Linked DNA regions of Solitalea canadensis DSM 3403. The protein of the gene in region 1 interacts with the protein of each later gene in a pairwise test. Links are inferred from orthologs where the notes say so. Each region holds a gene or a part of one and is shown in the gene's direction. Other genes may lie near its edges. The genes, in order: rho and nusG.

Region 1 (10,104 bases):
GGGCATTGAAGAAATCAGGTCCGGCGTGTTTATTATGAGTTCCTGCATTAATAATCGTAATTAACTCACCATCTGTTGTGTACAAATTAAGTACATCCATTAATTTGTACTTCCATACAAAATGTAAAAAATCCTCATTCATAAATAGCTGCTAATTGGAACCGATTAAGTTTGGCACAAAATCGGCATCCTTTTATCAGTAATTTAACGACGATCAACGGAATTAGTTGATATGTTTTTTACCTAATTATAAAGCGAATCAATTAGCTCAGGATGCAGTGAAAACAAATCACTCTGTGCGGAAAACTCCGGCGTTGGACCTACAGCTCCGGTTTTCTTTAAGATGGCCGGCTGCTACACATACAACGAGATGTAAATAAAATTTAGTATCGAACGAAAATATATAAATAAGACGTTCTTCAAACAGTATCTTTATCAGCTCAAAGAACAATCACCTTATCCTTTTTATTATGCAGAAACCATCAAAAGACGAGTACAATCCTTATTATCAACATTATATTGATCTGGTTCCGGACGGAAACTTTGAAACTGTTTTTACGGATAATTCAATTCAAACCATCCACTTTTTTGAAAATATTACGACAGAAAAGCATGATTTTCGCTATCAGCCGGGCAAATGGTCTGTAAAGGAAGTATTGATGCATATTATCGATACAGAACGGGTAATGTCTTACAGAACGTTGGTAGCCGCAAGAGGTGATAGTAATACCCCACTACCAAGTTTTGATGAAGACGGTTATGCAAATAATGTGGATGTAAGCCATAGGACTATGAATGATCTGCTTGATGAATTTAAGGCAGTACGGAGCGCGACCGAAAAGCTTGTAAAAAATTTAACAGCAGCTCAGGTAAAATTTAAGGCAAATGCCGTCACCCACCCAATAACAGCATGTGCCTTAAGCTATATAATGATCGGGCATATTAACCACCACATCAATGTTCTTAAAGAACGCTATCTATAGCACCCGAATCATTTGGTTAACCTGCTGATTTTCCTAATCTCGGCAGGTTTATTTCTTTGATACTTTTTTTACGGAAGATCAACGTTCCAACACAAAGTCCGATCGCAAGAGAGAAAAGCAGTGAACCCGTCAGAATAAAATAATGGGCCGTTTCTGTTAATAAATGCGGTGAGCTAAAAGCGAGATCCTTATCGGTTAGTTTTGCCACCCCTAACATAGTACGATAAGCGTACAATCCCGGAATCATTGTGATACATGCCGGCATTGAAAACACAATTGGCGGAGTATGAACAATATGCGCAACAAAAATACTGGCAAAGCCTATTAACAATGATGCAGATAAAGTTGATACAATAATACTTTGTCCGCATTCTTCCCTTAAAATAAACCGAAGCATGTGACCGGCAGCGCCCAACAAACCTGCTGTAATTAATGCTTTCTTGGGAGTATTAAATAATAAAGCGAAGCCGATTCCTACAAAAAAAGCCAGTATACCGTCTCTTAAAATGAGTACTAAATTCGATTCCAAATTCATAGCTATGCTGTATTAATAATTGTTAAATCCTATAATTAACATGCTTAGTATCATACCAATAGCGATACTAAGTACTATGCAGGCTCCATAAATTCCACGGGCAATTGCTGTTGGGATATGCCCTTCAACAAGGTCCATAATGGCATTCAATAGCGGAACGCCGGGTACCAAGTACAAAACACTGGTAGCTAAAGTTGATTCAGGAGTTTTTCCTATATGCATTAAAACGTCCAAGCCTGCAATAATACTGGTAACAAAAGAAGCTGCCAGTACAGATATAAGTACGTTGAATCGTCTCTTAGTGAGTAATTGCCTGCAATAAAGTCCGGCAACAGAAGCGATAAAAGCAATGCCTGCGTTTTTATAATCGCCATTCATCAATAAGCACAAGCTTGCACAAGCTAATCCGATACCCAAAAAAAGTACCCAGCGAGGGTAATGAGGTATTTCCCTGATCTTTTCTACTTTGGCTTCCACTTCTTCTATTTCCATTTGTTCATTATGAACATCCCAGGATAGAATGCTGATGCTACTCACAATGGCAAAATTGACTCCATGCATTGGTACCCGTTGAAATCGGGTTACAGTATCCAGTGGATTTTCCTTATCAGTTAGCGTTATCATTATGCCGGTAAAGGATGAAAACAGCTCAAGGTTGTATCCCCATGCATTTGCTATACGAAGCATATTTACACTAATACGTCGGCTATTACTACCCGATGTGAGCAGCAATGCTCCTATCTTAAGCAACAGATTGGCAACCCGGCTGGTGCTACCGCTTGGTGATTGGCTCACTTCTGTGTTCATTCTAAAAATTTTAATATTATTTTTATGTATTCGTGTTAAATTGATCTCCTTAAGAATACTGATTAATTATCATTTTATGCCAAACAGTACTAATCAAGGAATTAAATCTAGTTAAGTCGCATGAGATTTAATAGGTTCAATAGCAGTAACCACTAAACAATGGCAAAATTCATTCGATTTACTATTAAATTATATGAATATTATCAGTTTAAAACATGTTTTTAAACATGTTTTATATCATAAAATCTAAATAAAAATCAATTTTCATTAACTTGCCTTAGATTTTTAACAGATCATCTGAAATTTAACTTTTTATTCCTGTTTATGTTAATTCGTACCGATTCTCAACACCCTGATTTCATATACCTTGTATCATTGCTAGACGGAGACCTAGCCATTCGTGACGGTGAAGATCATGCATTCTATGACCAGTTTAATAAAATTGATTCAATTAAACATGCAGTTGTAGCTTATTTAGATGAAATTCCGGTTGGCTGTGGCGCTATTAAACAATATGAAGATGGCGTAGCTGAATTAAAAAGAATGTATGTTAAGGATGATTGCCGAAGAAAAGGTATTGCCAGTGCTGTTTTAGCGGAATTAGAGAAATGGGCAAAGGAACTCAATTATTCTTCATTAATATTGGAAACCGGGAAAGCGCAGCCAGAAGCAATTGCTCTTTATCAGGGAAAAGCATTTTCAATCATTCCTAATTACGGACAATATGCCGGCGTCGATAATAGTGTTTGCATGAAAAAGCCTATTTAATAAATACGTAACAATTAGGAAACAACAATTCAACCGTACATCCGTTAAATAGGAAATATATCTCTTACTATTATGAAATGTCCAAATTGTAGTGAAACATTGGTAATGACCGATAGAAATGGTGTGGAAATCGATTATTGTCCTCAATGCAGAGGAATCTGGTTGGATAAAGGTGAACTGGATAAAATTATTGAACGTACAGGAAATCACTACTCAAGTCGCGAAAACTATGATAATGATTTTAAACGTTATGGATATGATGAACATGACAAAAAGAATTATCATCCCAAAAAGAAAAAATCATTCTTAAGTGATTTTCTTGATTTTGACTAAGATACATGCATAAAAAAAGCGACAATCAGCTGATTGTCGCTTTTTCATTATAAATATTTATCTAGTAAAATATCCATTTCGTCTCGCAGTTTTTTAGCTTCTTCTCTCGCCTTTTCAGCAAAATCTTCTCCTTTTGAAGCATATATAATAGCCCTTGAGGAGTTTACCAATAAACCGCATTTATCATTCATGCCAAACTGAGCAACTTCTTGTAAGCTGCCGCCTTGTGCCCCTACACCCGGAACCAGTAAAAAATTATCAGGAGCAATCTTTCTAAAATCACTTAGTTCACTTGCTCTTGTTGCTCCAACTACAAACATAATTTGTTCAGGCGATCCCCAGGTATGAGCAGTTTTAACAACTTTTTCAAACAGCTTTTCTTCAGATTTAAGTTCAGAGAACTGGAAATCCTTTCCACCTTCATTTGAAGTAAGTGCCAAAAGAATTACCCATTTATTATCAAAACCTAAAAACGGACTAACACTATCAACTCCCATGTATGGAGCTACAGTTACCGAATCAAAATCAAAACCAGATTCTTCTTTATTAAAGAAGGCTCTTGCATACATGGCTGAAGTATTTCCTATATCACCACGTTTTGCATCAGCAATAGTAAATATATTTTCAGGCACAAGATTCATTGTTTCCTGAAGATTTTGCCACCCTTTCACACCCATACTTTCATAAAAAGCTGTATTGGGTTTATACGCAACACAGAACTCCGCAGTAGCTTCAATAATTTGACGATTAAACTCAACTACTGGATTTTCTTCTTTTAATAAATGTGGCGGGATTTTTGTTATATCGGTATCAAGGCCTACACACAAAAAGGAACGTTTTTCTAAAATAGTATCAAATAACTGCTGTCTGGTCATAGCATAAAATCAGGTCGACAAAGGTAATTTAATTTTCAACATCTCAACACAGAACAAAAGAACCTTTGCTTTTTTAAATACTTAAATCTTTAAAATTTTATGAAAAACAATTGTAAAAAAATTTGATTAATTAAAATTAATAACTACTATTGCAATGTTATCTCTTTCTAAAACTCTTTTGTGAGAGAAAAAATCAACAACTTTTCTATATCAAATTTCGAAACTATATTATACTACTATTACCATTAGTTATATTCTCTTTATCATTAAGAAACATTCTTTACTGATTCCAAAAAAAATTTTTATTTTAATTGATGTACGACATTATTGAACTGAACGACAAGCTCGTCTCGGAGCTTAGAGAGATTGCAAAGGGACTTGAAATTCCTGATTTTGACGAATTACGGAAGCAGGAACTCATCTACAAAATCCTTGATACTCAAGCAATTTCAAGTATCAGCAATCAGGCTGCTATTGAAACGGATATTATTAATGAGGCAGATACCGACTTTGAAGAACCAACCTTCGATGACGACTCATTAAAGGAAGCATCTAAACGCAAAAGAATTACGCGAAAAGTACCTAAAGAAGCTGAAAAAGTGGTTTATGCAAGTAAACCTGCTGCGGAAACAGAAGAAACGCCTGCAGCTCCACCGGAAGCTCCTGTAACTGAAAAAAGAGAATTCACACCTACAGAAAACCGCCCGCAACGTCGTCGTACAGAATATACAAACGACAAAAACACAAAACAACCAACTTATCAAACCCCATCAAACCAACATACGGATCCTAAGACACGTACAAGCTTAGAATCAAATGCATTGGCTACGGTTGATTTTGAAAATGTTATTGTTAATGAAGGTGTTTTAGAGATCATGCCTGACGGTTATGGTTTCTTACGTTCGGCTGATTATAACTATTTAACTTCCCCTGATGATATTTATGTATCACAGTCGCAGATAAAATTATTTGGTTTAAAAACCGGAGATACTGTTCGCGGTAGCATTCGCCCTCCTAAAGAAGGTGAGAAATACTTCCCATTGGTGCGTGTTGAATCAATCAACGGACGCGTACCCGCAGAAGTTCGTGACCGCGTTCCATTTGATTACCTTACTCCTCTTTTCCCTTATGAGCGCTTAAACCTGTTTACAGATAACAGCACTAACCAATCTACACGTATCATGGATATGTTTACACCAATTGGTAAAGGACAACGTGGAATGATCGTGGCTCAACCTAAAACCGGTAAGACTTCTTTATTAAAAGATGTTGCCAATGCAATTGCAGCTAACCACCCTGAAGTTTATTTGATCATACTTTTGATCGATGAGCGTCCTGAAGAGGTGACAGATATGGCTCGCAGTGTACGTGCCGAAGTAATTTCATCAACTTTTGATGAGCCTGCTGAACGTCACGTTAAAATTGCCAATATCGTTTTGGAAAAAGCAAAACGTATGGTAGAATGCGGACATGATGTAGTTATCTTGTTAGACTCGATCACTCGTTTAGCACGTGCATACAACACTGTTCAACCTGCTTCAGGTAAAATTTTATCTGGAGGTGTTGACGCCAATGCATTACATAAACCAAAACGTTTCTTCGGTGCTGCCCGTAAAATAGAAAATGGTGGTTCATTAACCATTTTGGCAACAGCATTGATTGATACAGGCTCTAAAATGGACGAGGTTATCTTTGAAGAATTTAAAGGTACCGGTAACATGGAGCTACAGCTGGATCGCAAACTTTCTAACAAACGTATCTACCCTGCTATCGACCTTACTGCATCAAGTACTCGTCGTGAAGATCTGTTACTGGACAAAGAAATGCTACAACGCATCTGGATCTTACGTAACCACTTGGCAGATATGAACTCTCAGGAAGCGATGGAATTCTTGCTATCGCGAATCAGAGGAACAAAATCAAACGAAGAGTTCTTAGTTTCAATGAACGGATAAAAATATCGATGTGAATTATGAGATGTGAGATATGAGTTTAGGGTATGAGATTGATTTCGATTGATCTCATATCAACAATCTCACATCTCAAATCTAATATCAATGAAAAAACATATACCAAACTTTATTACTTGTTTAAACCTGTTTTCAGGTTGTATTGCTGCTGTTTATGGCATAAATGCGGTTGAAATCAGTGATCTGAAAGTGGTAACCTACTTAATGTTGTTAGCCGCTTTTTTTGATTTTATAGACGGTTTTGCTGCCCGCTTGTTAAATGCTCCATCAATAATCGGAAAAGAGCTCGACTCATTGGCTGATATGGTAAGCTTTGGGTTTGTACCCGGCGTTATATTGTTCACCATTTTAAAGCATTCTCTAGCTCCTGATTATCAATATTTAGCTTATTCAGGGTTTATTGTAACTATATTTTCGGCTTTACGCTTAGCCAAATTTAATGTAGATGAACGTCAGACTGATCGTTTTATAGGCGTTCCAACCCCTATTAATGCTTTATTTATAGGTTCTTTTGCTTTTATTTTAGATAGCTACCCTATTATTAACTGGGTTTTGGAGCATCCGCCATTTTTTATTTTCTTGTTAATCATCATTCAGAGCTATTTACTGGTTTGTGAATTGCCTCTTATTGCACTCAAATTCAAGTCATTCGACTGGCAATCCAATAAACTTCGGTATATTTTAATCATCTCTTCGATGGTATTCATCATTTTGTTTAAATTTGCCGCAGTTCCGCTGATCCTGTTGATTTATATTCTATTATCATTGGTTGAATATAAAGTATCACCGGAATAGTAGAGTTTAATTAGCATTAATTGAAACCTGTTGGAAGTGTCAGCTGCCAATAGCAACTAAAAAAATAAAACTAAAAAACATGAAATTTATTGCTGAAATTGATGTAATGCCGTTAAAGGAAATTCTTGATCCACAGGGAAAAGCTGTAACCGGAAGTATGAAAAACTTAGGTTTAAGTGAAATTCATAATGTGCGTATCGGAAAACACATTACTTTAGAAGTTGAAGCTGAAAACGAAGCAGTTGCTACTGAAAAAGTTGATACTGCCTGCAAAAAATTACTTGCCAATTTAATTATGGAGCAATACCATTTTACTTTGCACCAGGCTTAATTTTAAGAAAATCAGACGATCAAAACGTTTGATCACATTATAAAACAAACCGGTAATAATCTTACCGGTTTGTTTTTTTTATTCTTATTGAATAATTTTGCGTACTTCAAGTTTATCAGGACATTCTTCTAGTAGAGTGGCTATCGTTTTCTGATAAACCGGATGAATTACTGATGCAGCAATTTCATTAAGCGGTATCAAAGCAAAAAGCCTGTTTTGTAGCTCAGGGTGCGGTATTGTTAGACGTTGTGTATTAATCACCGATTGACCCAATAACAAAATATCAATATCAATCAATCGTTCTCCCCACCTTTCAAAACGTTCTCGACCCAACTCATGTTCAATTTGCAGTATATCAGCTAATATTTCATGGGCATTGTCTTTAAATGGATTGATTTTAACCGCTTGATTTAAAAAATCAGGCTGATCGGTTTTTCCCCATGCATCCGTTTCATACAGTGACGAACACCCGTTAATCTCCCCCACTCTTTCTTCCAATAACTTAATAGCTTGGGCCAAATTTTGTTCCCTATTACCTAAGTTTCCTCCTAATAATACATATAGCTCATTCATTAAAAAATAGCGTAGATTATGATTTACGAGCAATTTTAATAATAATTTATTTAGTATACTTGTGTAAGATTTATTAGTTTTAAACATCATCGAAAAACATTCACAAGTTTTTTAAATTAAATAGCTATTCAACATAAAAAATTCTTCATGGCTCAATTTTTCAAATTTGTATTTGCTTCCATGTTGGGTACGTTTATTACCCTCATTATTGGTACAATACTTTTCTTCGCGATCATTGCCGGAATTATAAGTTCTGCAAGTAAAGAGAAAAATGTTCAGATTAAAGATAACTCAGTACTCGTATTGAATTTTGATTACGATATTCCGGAACGCACTCCTTCTGATCCTTTCTCTGACTATAATTACAATGACTTGCAGAGTAAAAATACAGTAGGATTAAACGATATTTTGAGTGGCATTAAAAAAGCAAAAGACGACCCGAAAATCAAAGGTATCTATATCAATTCGACTTCCGTTGGAGCAGGCTTTGCTACAGTTGAAGAAATCCGTAATGCCCTGATCGATTTTAAAACTTCAAAAAAATTCATTGTTGCCTATAGCGAGTACCTTACTCAAAAAGGATATTATGTAGCTACTGCAGCTGATAAAATTTACCTAAATCCTGTAGGAGGACTTGAATTTAAAGGTTTTGGCAGTGAAATCATGTTTTTAAAAGGTGCCTTGGATAAACTGGAAATTGAAGCGCAGGTAATCAAGGTTGGCACTTATAAAAGTGCTGTAGAACCTTTTATCCTTGATAAAATGAGTGACGCTAACCGTACTCAAACCATGTCTTTTTTAGGTTCGATGTATAACCATTTTTTAGCCAAAATTGGTAAATCACGGAAAATAACAACCGATTCCTTGAGACTCATTGCTAATCAGTTATTAGCACAGTCGCCTGAAGATGCATTAAAATTGAGACTTGTTGATGGTTTAAAATATAAGGACGAGATCATTCATCATTTAAAAGCACAAACTAAAACCAAGTCTGAAGACGATGTTAATGTTGTGAGCTTAAAGAAATACAGAAGTTCTATTGATGAAACCGGAGAATTGCCATCTGACCGTATTGCTGTTGTTTATGCATCAGGTGAAATTACAGGAGGCGAAGGTAACGACAATGTTATTGGTTCTGAACGTATTTCACGTGCCATTCGCGAAGTGCGTGAAAATGACAAAGTTAAAGCTATTGTTTTCCGAGTAAATTCACCAGGAGGAAGCGCTCTTGCTTCCGACGTAATATGGAGAGAAGTTGAGTTAGCTAAAAAAGTAAAACCTGTTGTTGTTTCGATGGGCGATTATGCTGCTTCCGGAGGATATTACATTTCATGCGCCGCAAATAAGATTTTTGCTCAACCAAATACTATTACCGGCTCTATCGGAGTTTTCGGTATCATTCCAAATGCACAGAAATTCTTTAATAATAAGCTGGGCGTAACTTTCGACGGGGTAAAAACTGGCGAACATGCAGATATGGGAACCATCAGCAGACCTTTATCTGATTCTGAAAAACTGATTTTACAACGTGAAGTAAATCAAACCTATAACACCTTTACTAAAAAAGTAGCCTCTGGCCGCAGCAAATCGCAGTCTAATGTGGATAGCATTGGCCAGGGAAGAGTATGGAGCGGTACAGAAGCGCTAAGTATTGGTTTAGTTGATAAAATTGGCGGATTAAATGATGCGATTGAAGAAGCCGCTAAACTAGCTAAGATTACCAGCTATAGAACGGTGCCTTATCCTTCTCAAAAATCAATCTTTGAAAGTTTCTTTGGTAATGTGACGGATGATATCCAGACTTCGATTCTTAAAAAAGAGTTAGGTCCGGAATACAAGATCTACGAACAAATTAAAAAAGTTTCACAGTTAAAAGGCGTTCAAGCACGCATGCCGTTTGAGTTTTCAGTAAATTAAGCTTATAACTTCATCCAAATAAACTAAAATCCCTATATGAAACGATCAGCCACCGCAATCTGGAAAGGTTCAGGAAAAGAAGGAACCGGAACCCTTTCTACTCAAAGTACAGTTTTAAATAATACACAGTATTCATTTAACAGCCGTTTTGCTGAAGGTATTGGAACCAATCCGGAAGAGCTAATTGCTGCTGCTCATTCAGGTTGTTTTACGATGA
Region 2 (5,231 bases), 2.1 Mb from region 1 along the record:
TTTTTTTAAATTTGATTGAATGAAAGTGGGTGAGAGGAATCAAGTAAAAGTAGTTTGCTGCATACTCTTGTAAATTGGTAGAATAAATTTTTCTTCCTGACTATCAAAGTCAAAGGAGATATTGGTAAAAAAAAGTTATAAATATTCTTGCTATTACGAGTAAAATACTACTTTTGCAGCCGCTTCGGCAATGTTCTTTGAAGGTACAAAAATCAGGATTTATGATAGCGTTAGTGCTGTTTTTTAGTTCTGAACTCAAACAAAAAAATATTTTAAAATAAATTTTGAGCGAGAATAATTTTTTGTACATTTGCAATCCCTTAACAAAAGCAAATGTTAAGAGATAACAAAGAAAGTAGTTCTTTAAAATATAAAAACGCCTCCTTAGCTCAGCTGGTAGAGCAACTGACTTGTAATCAGTAGGTCATTGGTTCGATTCCGATAGGAGGCTCCAGAGATGGTAATTCATTACTGTCGGATGGGGGGGTTCCAGAGCGGTCAAATGGGACGGACTGTAAATCCGTTACTTCGGTTTCGAAGGTTCGAATCCTTCCCCCCCCACACTAACAATAAAGAAAAGAATGGTTGATTTTGCTTGTCAGAGTCAACCATTTAAATTCTAAAAATATTACAAGCGGGAGTAGCTCAGTTGGTAGAGCGACAGCCTTCCAAGCTGTAGGTCGCGGGTTCGAGCCTCGTCTCCCGCTCTCTTGTAATCAGAAAAGTTAACAGTTAGACATTTTTCCTTAAAGAAAGATAATCCTAGCGGTTAACCTTTGATTGTTAGACGAGGCCTTTGTAGCTCAGGGGTAGAGTACATCCTTGGTAAGGATGAGGTCATGGGTTCAAATCCCATCAAAGGCTCCAAATTAGTTCTGCTAATTTTTAATCAATTATAAAACTACATTAAGTAAAAAATAAAATGGCAAAAGAAAAATTTGACCGTTCCAAGGAACACTTGAACATTGGAACAATTGGTCACGTTGACCACGGTAAAACTACCTTGACTGCCGCTATCACTAAAGTATTAGCAGATGCAGGTTTGTCAGAAGCTCGTTCATTCGATTCTATCGACTCTGCTCCTGAAGAAAAAGAGCGTGGTATTACCATTAACACTGCACACGTTGAGTACTCTACTGCTACTCGTCACTATGCACACGTTGACTGTCCAGGTCACGCTGACTATGTGAAAAACATGGTTACTGGTGCTGCTCAGATGGACGGTGCTATCTTGGTAGTAGCTGCTACTGATGGTCCTATGCCACAAACTCGTGAGCACATCCTTCTTGCTCGTCAGGTAGGAGTTCCTAAAATTGTTGTGTTCATGAACAAAGTAGACATGGTTGACGATCCAGAATTGTTAGACCTAGTTGAAATGGAAATTCGTGAATTATTATCATTCTATGAATTCGACGGTGATAACACTCCAATTATCCGTGGTTCTGCTCTTGGTGGTTTGAACGGCGATGCTAAATGGGTTGCTACTATCATGGAATTAATGAATGCTGTTGATACTTTCATCCCAGTTCCACCACGTTTGAAAGATCTTCCTTTCTTGATGCCTGTTGAAGACGTATTCTCGATCACTGGTCGTGGTACAGTAGCAACTGGTCGTATCGAGCGCGGTGTGATCAACTCAGGTGACCCAGTTCAAATCATTGGTATGGGTGCAGAAGATTTGAAATCAACTGTTACTGGTGTTGAGATGTTCCGTAAAATCTTAGATTACGGTGAGGCTGGTGATAACGTAGGTTTATTGTTACGTGGTATTGAGAAAACTGATATCCGTCGTGGTATGGTTATCGTGAAACCAGGTTCAGTAACTCCTCACGCTGACTTCAAAGCTGAGATCTATGTATTGAGCAAAGCTGAAGGTGGTCGTCACACTCCATTCTTCAACAAATACCGTCCTCAGTTCTATTTCCGTACTACTGACGTAACTGGTGAGATTTCACTTGAGCCAGGAGTAGAAATGGTAATGCCAGGTGATAACGTTACAATCAACGTTAAATTAATCAGCGCAATCGCTATGGAAAAAGGTCTTCGTTTCGCTATCCGCGAAGGTGGTCGTACCGTAGGTGCTGGTCAGGTAACTGAAATCGTTAAATAATTTTAACAAAATATAAAACAATGGCGTTTGGTTCGCTGAATGCCATTGTTTTTTCCACACGGGTGTAGTTCAAGGGTAGAATGTCGGTCTCCAAAACCGCTGATGGGAGTTCGAATCTCTCCACCCGTGCAAGATGTTAGGTTAATAGTTTTTATATTGGTTTCTTGATTTTATTTAAAGGAAACCCGTAAAATACTATTAACCATTCATTGTATCTAATAACGTAGTTTTAATGAGCAAGGTAGTAGAATACATCAAAGAATCTAAAAACGAGTTGTTGAATCATGTTACATGGCCTACAGCTTCAGAATTGTTTAACAGTGCAATGGTGGTTATAGTTGCTTCAGGCATCATGGCAGGAATTGTATTTGCAATGGATGAGGTATTTGGTCACGTATTGATCGAATCGTTTTACAATTTGTTCTCTTAATTCGGAGGTAAGGGATGAGTGATCAGTTAAAATGGTATGTAGTAAGAGCCGTTAGTGGTAAGGAGAAAAAGGTTAAGCAATACATAGAGGCTGAGATCAACCGCTTAGGCTTTAACCATCTCGTTCCTCAGGTGCTTATTCCAATGGAAAAAGTATACCAGATGCGTAACGGTAAAAAAATTGCCAAAGAACGCAACTTTTTCCCTGGCTATGTTCTTATTGAAGCACAGCTTGATGGTGAGTTAGAACATATTATCAAAAATATAAATAGCGTTATCGGTTTTCTTGGCGACAAGGATGGTACTGCTATTCCTCTGCGCCAGTCTGAAGTTAATCGTATCTTAGGTACTGTTGACGAAATTTCTGCACAGGGTGAAACAACCGGAGTTCCTTATTATGTGGGTGAAAACGTTAAGGTAATGGACGGTCCTTTCAATGGCTTCACAGGAGTTATTGAAGAGGTGAATGAAGAAAAGAAAAAGCTCAAGGTTATGGTTAAAATATTTGGCCGGAGAACTCCTTTAGAGCTTAATTACATGCAAGTAGAAAAAGAATAACTAAATATTTGATAATGTGGCGCAAAAGATTTACTTTTGCGCCTCATTAATTTTATATTAATGAGTTTTTCAATACAAATGTTACTTATTGCTTCCACAATTGTTTAACATTTCTTAATTAACAAACGAGACATGGCAAAAGAAGTTAGTGCGCTTGTTAAATTACAAATTAAAGGTGGTGCTGCTAACCCTTCTCCTCCAGTAGGACCTGCATTAGGTGCTAAAGGTGTGAATATCATGGAGTTCTGTAAGCAGTTTAATGCTAGAACCCAAGATAAACCGGGTAAAGTACTTCCTGTTGTAATTACAGTTTACGCCGACAAGTCGTTTGATTTTATCATCAAAACACCTCCTGTAGCTATTCAGTTACTGGAAGTGACTAAACTTAAAAGCGGTTCGGCTGAGTCAAACCGTAAAAAAGTTGCTTCTGTATCTTGGGAACAAGTACGTACAATTGCAGAGGATAAAATGCCTGACTTAAACGCGTTTACTATTGAATCAGCAATGTCAATGGTTGCTGGTACAGCACGCAGTATGGGTATCACCGTTTCTGGTGAACGTCCATTTTAATGAATTATTAAATTATTAAGGGTAAAACAGTGGCAAGATTAACAAAAAATCGCAAAAAAGTATTATCCCTGTTGGAGAAAGATAAAGCTTACTCTCTACAGGAAGCCTCTGCCTTAGTAAAAGAGATCACCACTACCAAGTTCGATGCTTCGGTTGATTTAGATATTCGTTTGGGTGTTGACCCACGTAAAGCTAATCAAATGGTAAGAGGTATCGCTGTGTTACCACACGGTACCGGTAAAACTGTTCGCGTTTTAGTACTTTGTACTCCAGACAAAGAGCAGGAAGCTAAAGAAGCCGGTGCTGATTATGTAGGCTTGGATGATTATATTACTAAGATTGAGCAAGGTTGGACTGATGTTGATATCATCATCACCACTCCTGCTTGTATGGCTAAAGTAGGTAAGTTAGGCCGAGTTTTGGGTCCACGTAACTTGATGCCAAATCCTAAATCAGGAACTGTAACTAACGAGGTTGGTAAAGCAGTAACTGACGTTAAGGGTGGTAAAATTGACTTCAAAGTTGATAAAACCGGTATCATTCATACCTCAATAGGTAAAGTATCATTTGCTCCTGAGAAAATTTACGAGAATGCGTTAGAAGTAATTCAAACAATCTCTCGTTTAAAACCTTCAGCTGCCAAAGGTACCTACTTTAAGAGTATCCATATGTCGAGTACCATGAGTTCCGGCATTCATGTTGAAACTAAATCTGTAGCGGGAATCTAAGACATGAACAGAGAAGAAAAAAATGTAATCGTTCTCGATCTTAAAGAGAAGATGGAGACGTACGGTACTTTTTATATTACCGATACTTCAAATCTAACTGTTGCTAAGATTAACGCGATCAGAAGAAAATGTTTTGAAAGAGACATTAAATTCCAGGTAGCTAAAAATTCTCTTATTCGTAAGGCAATGGAAGCTACAGGTGTTGATTACAGCCCGTTATTCGCTGCTTTGAAAGGTACTTCAGGTGTAATGTTTTCTAATACAGGAAATGTACCTGCTAAACTAATCAAAGAATTACGTAGCGAAAAAGGTGCTGAAAAGCCTATCTTAAAAGGTGCTTCAATTGAGCAAGCATTCTTTGTTGGCGACAATCAGTTAGATACGCTTACGGCGATTAAATCTCGTCAAGAGCTTATCGGTGATATCGTTGGCTTGTTACAATCTCCTGCTAAAAACGTTATTTCTGCGTTGAAATCAGAAGGTGGAAAACTTGCAGGTATCATCAAAACATTATCAGAAAAAGGTGCGTAAGCTACCATAAGAATGCTTACATTTAATTAATTTAGTATTTAAACTATCAAATTTTTATAAAAATGGCAGATTTGAAAGCGTTTGCTGAACAATTGGTAAACTTAACAGTTAAAGAAGTTAACGAGCTTGCTCAGATTTTAAAAGACGAGTACGGTATTGAGCCTGCTGCTGCAGCACCTGTAATGGTTGCTGGTGGTGCTGCTGGTGCTGGTGCTGCTGTTGAAGAAGAAAAAACTTCTTTTGATGTAATTCTTGCTGACGCAGGTGGTCAAAAATTAGCAGTTGTTAAATTAGTTAAAGACTTA

What was found.
Region 2: the proteins of rho (region 1) and nusG interact in binary tests that used the Escherichia coli proteins (3 or more experiments, as listed by UniProt). The link is inferred for Solitalea canadensis DSM 3403 from one-to-one orthologs.

Annotation. Positions count from the first base shown.
Region 1 is NC_017770.1:2,652,528-2,662,631, forward strand. Bases 3,999-6,935 are described here. They hold rho (transcription termination factor Rho), read left to right. Parts: upstream 3,999-4,615; coding sequence 4,616-6,256; downstream 6,257-6,935. Other genes in these bases: pyrF (orotidine-5'-phosphate decarboxylase), read right to left, coding at 3,999-4,301; pssA (CDP-diacylglycerol--serine O-phosphatidyltransferase), read left to right, coding at 6,359-6,935. In the rest of the region: SOLCA_RS11010 (DUF2851 family protein), read right to left, coding at 1-142; SOLCA_RS11015 (DinB family protein), read left to right, coding at 471-983; SOLCA_RS11020 (threonine/serine exporter family protein), read right to left, coding at 1,000-1,518; SOLCA_RS11025 (threonine/serine exporter family protein), read right to left, coding at 1,531-2,325; SOLCA_RS11030 (GNAT family N-acetyltransferase), read left to right, coding at 2,650-3,093; SOLCA_RS11035 (TFIIB-type zinc ribbon-containing protein), read left to right, coding at 3,166-3,426; more of pyrF, read right to left, coding at 3,474-3,998; more of pssA, read left to right, coding at 6,936-7,066; phosphoribosylformylglycinamidine synthase subunit PurS, read left to right, coding at 7,146-7,397; folK (2-amino-4-hydroxy-6-hydroxymethyldihydropteridine diphosphokinase), read right to left, coding at 7,482-7,970; signal peptide peptidase SppA, read left to right, coding at 8,118-9,887; SOLCA_RS11070 (OsmC family protein), read left to right, coding at 9,924-10,104. UniProt on the Escherichia coli protein: Facilitates transcription termination by a mechanism that involves Rho binding to the nascent RNA, activation of Rho's RNA-dependent ATPase activity, and release of the mRNA from the DNA template.
Region 2 is NC_017770.1:513,805-519,035, forward strand. Bases 1,579-4,325 are described here. They hold nusG (transcription termination/antitermination protein NusG), read left to right. Parts: upstream 1,579-2,554; coding sequence 2,555-3,097; downstream 3,098-4,325. Other genes in these bases: tuf (elongation factor Tu), read left to right, coding at 1,579-2,110; secE (preprotein translocase subunit SecE), read left to right, coding at 2,343-2,540; rplK (50S ribosomal protein L11), read left to right, coding at 3,230-3,667; rplA (50S ribosomal protein L1), read left to right, coding at 3,697-4,325. In the rest of the region: more of tuf, read left to right, coding at 923-1,578; more of rplA, read left to right, coding at 4,326-4,395; rplJ (50S ribosomal protein L10), read left to right, coding at 4,399-4,926; rplL (50S ribosomal protein L7/L12), read left to right, coding at 4,989-5,231. UniProt on the Escherichia coli protein: Part of the processive rRNA transcription and antitermination complex (rrnTAC). The complex forms an RNA-chaperone ring around the RNA exit tunnel of RNA polymerase (RNAP).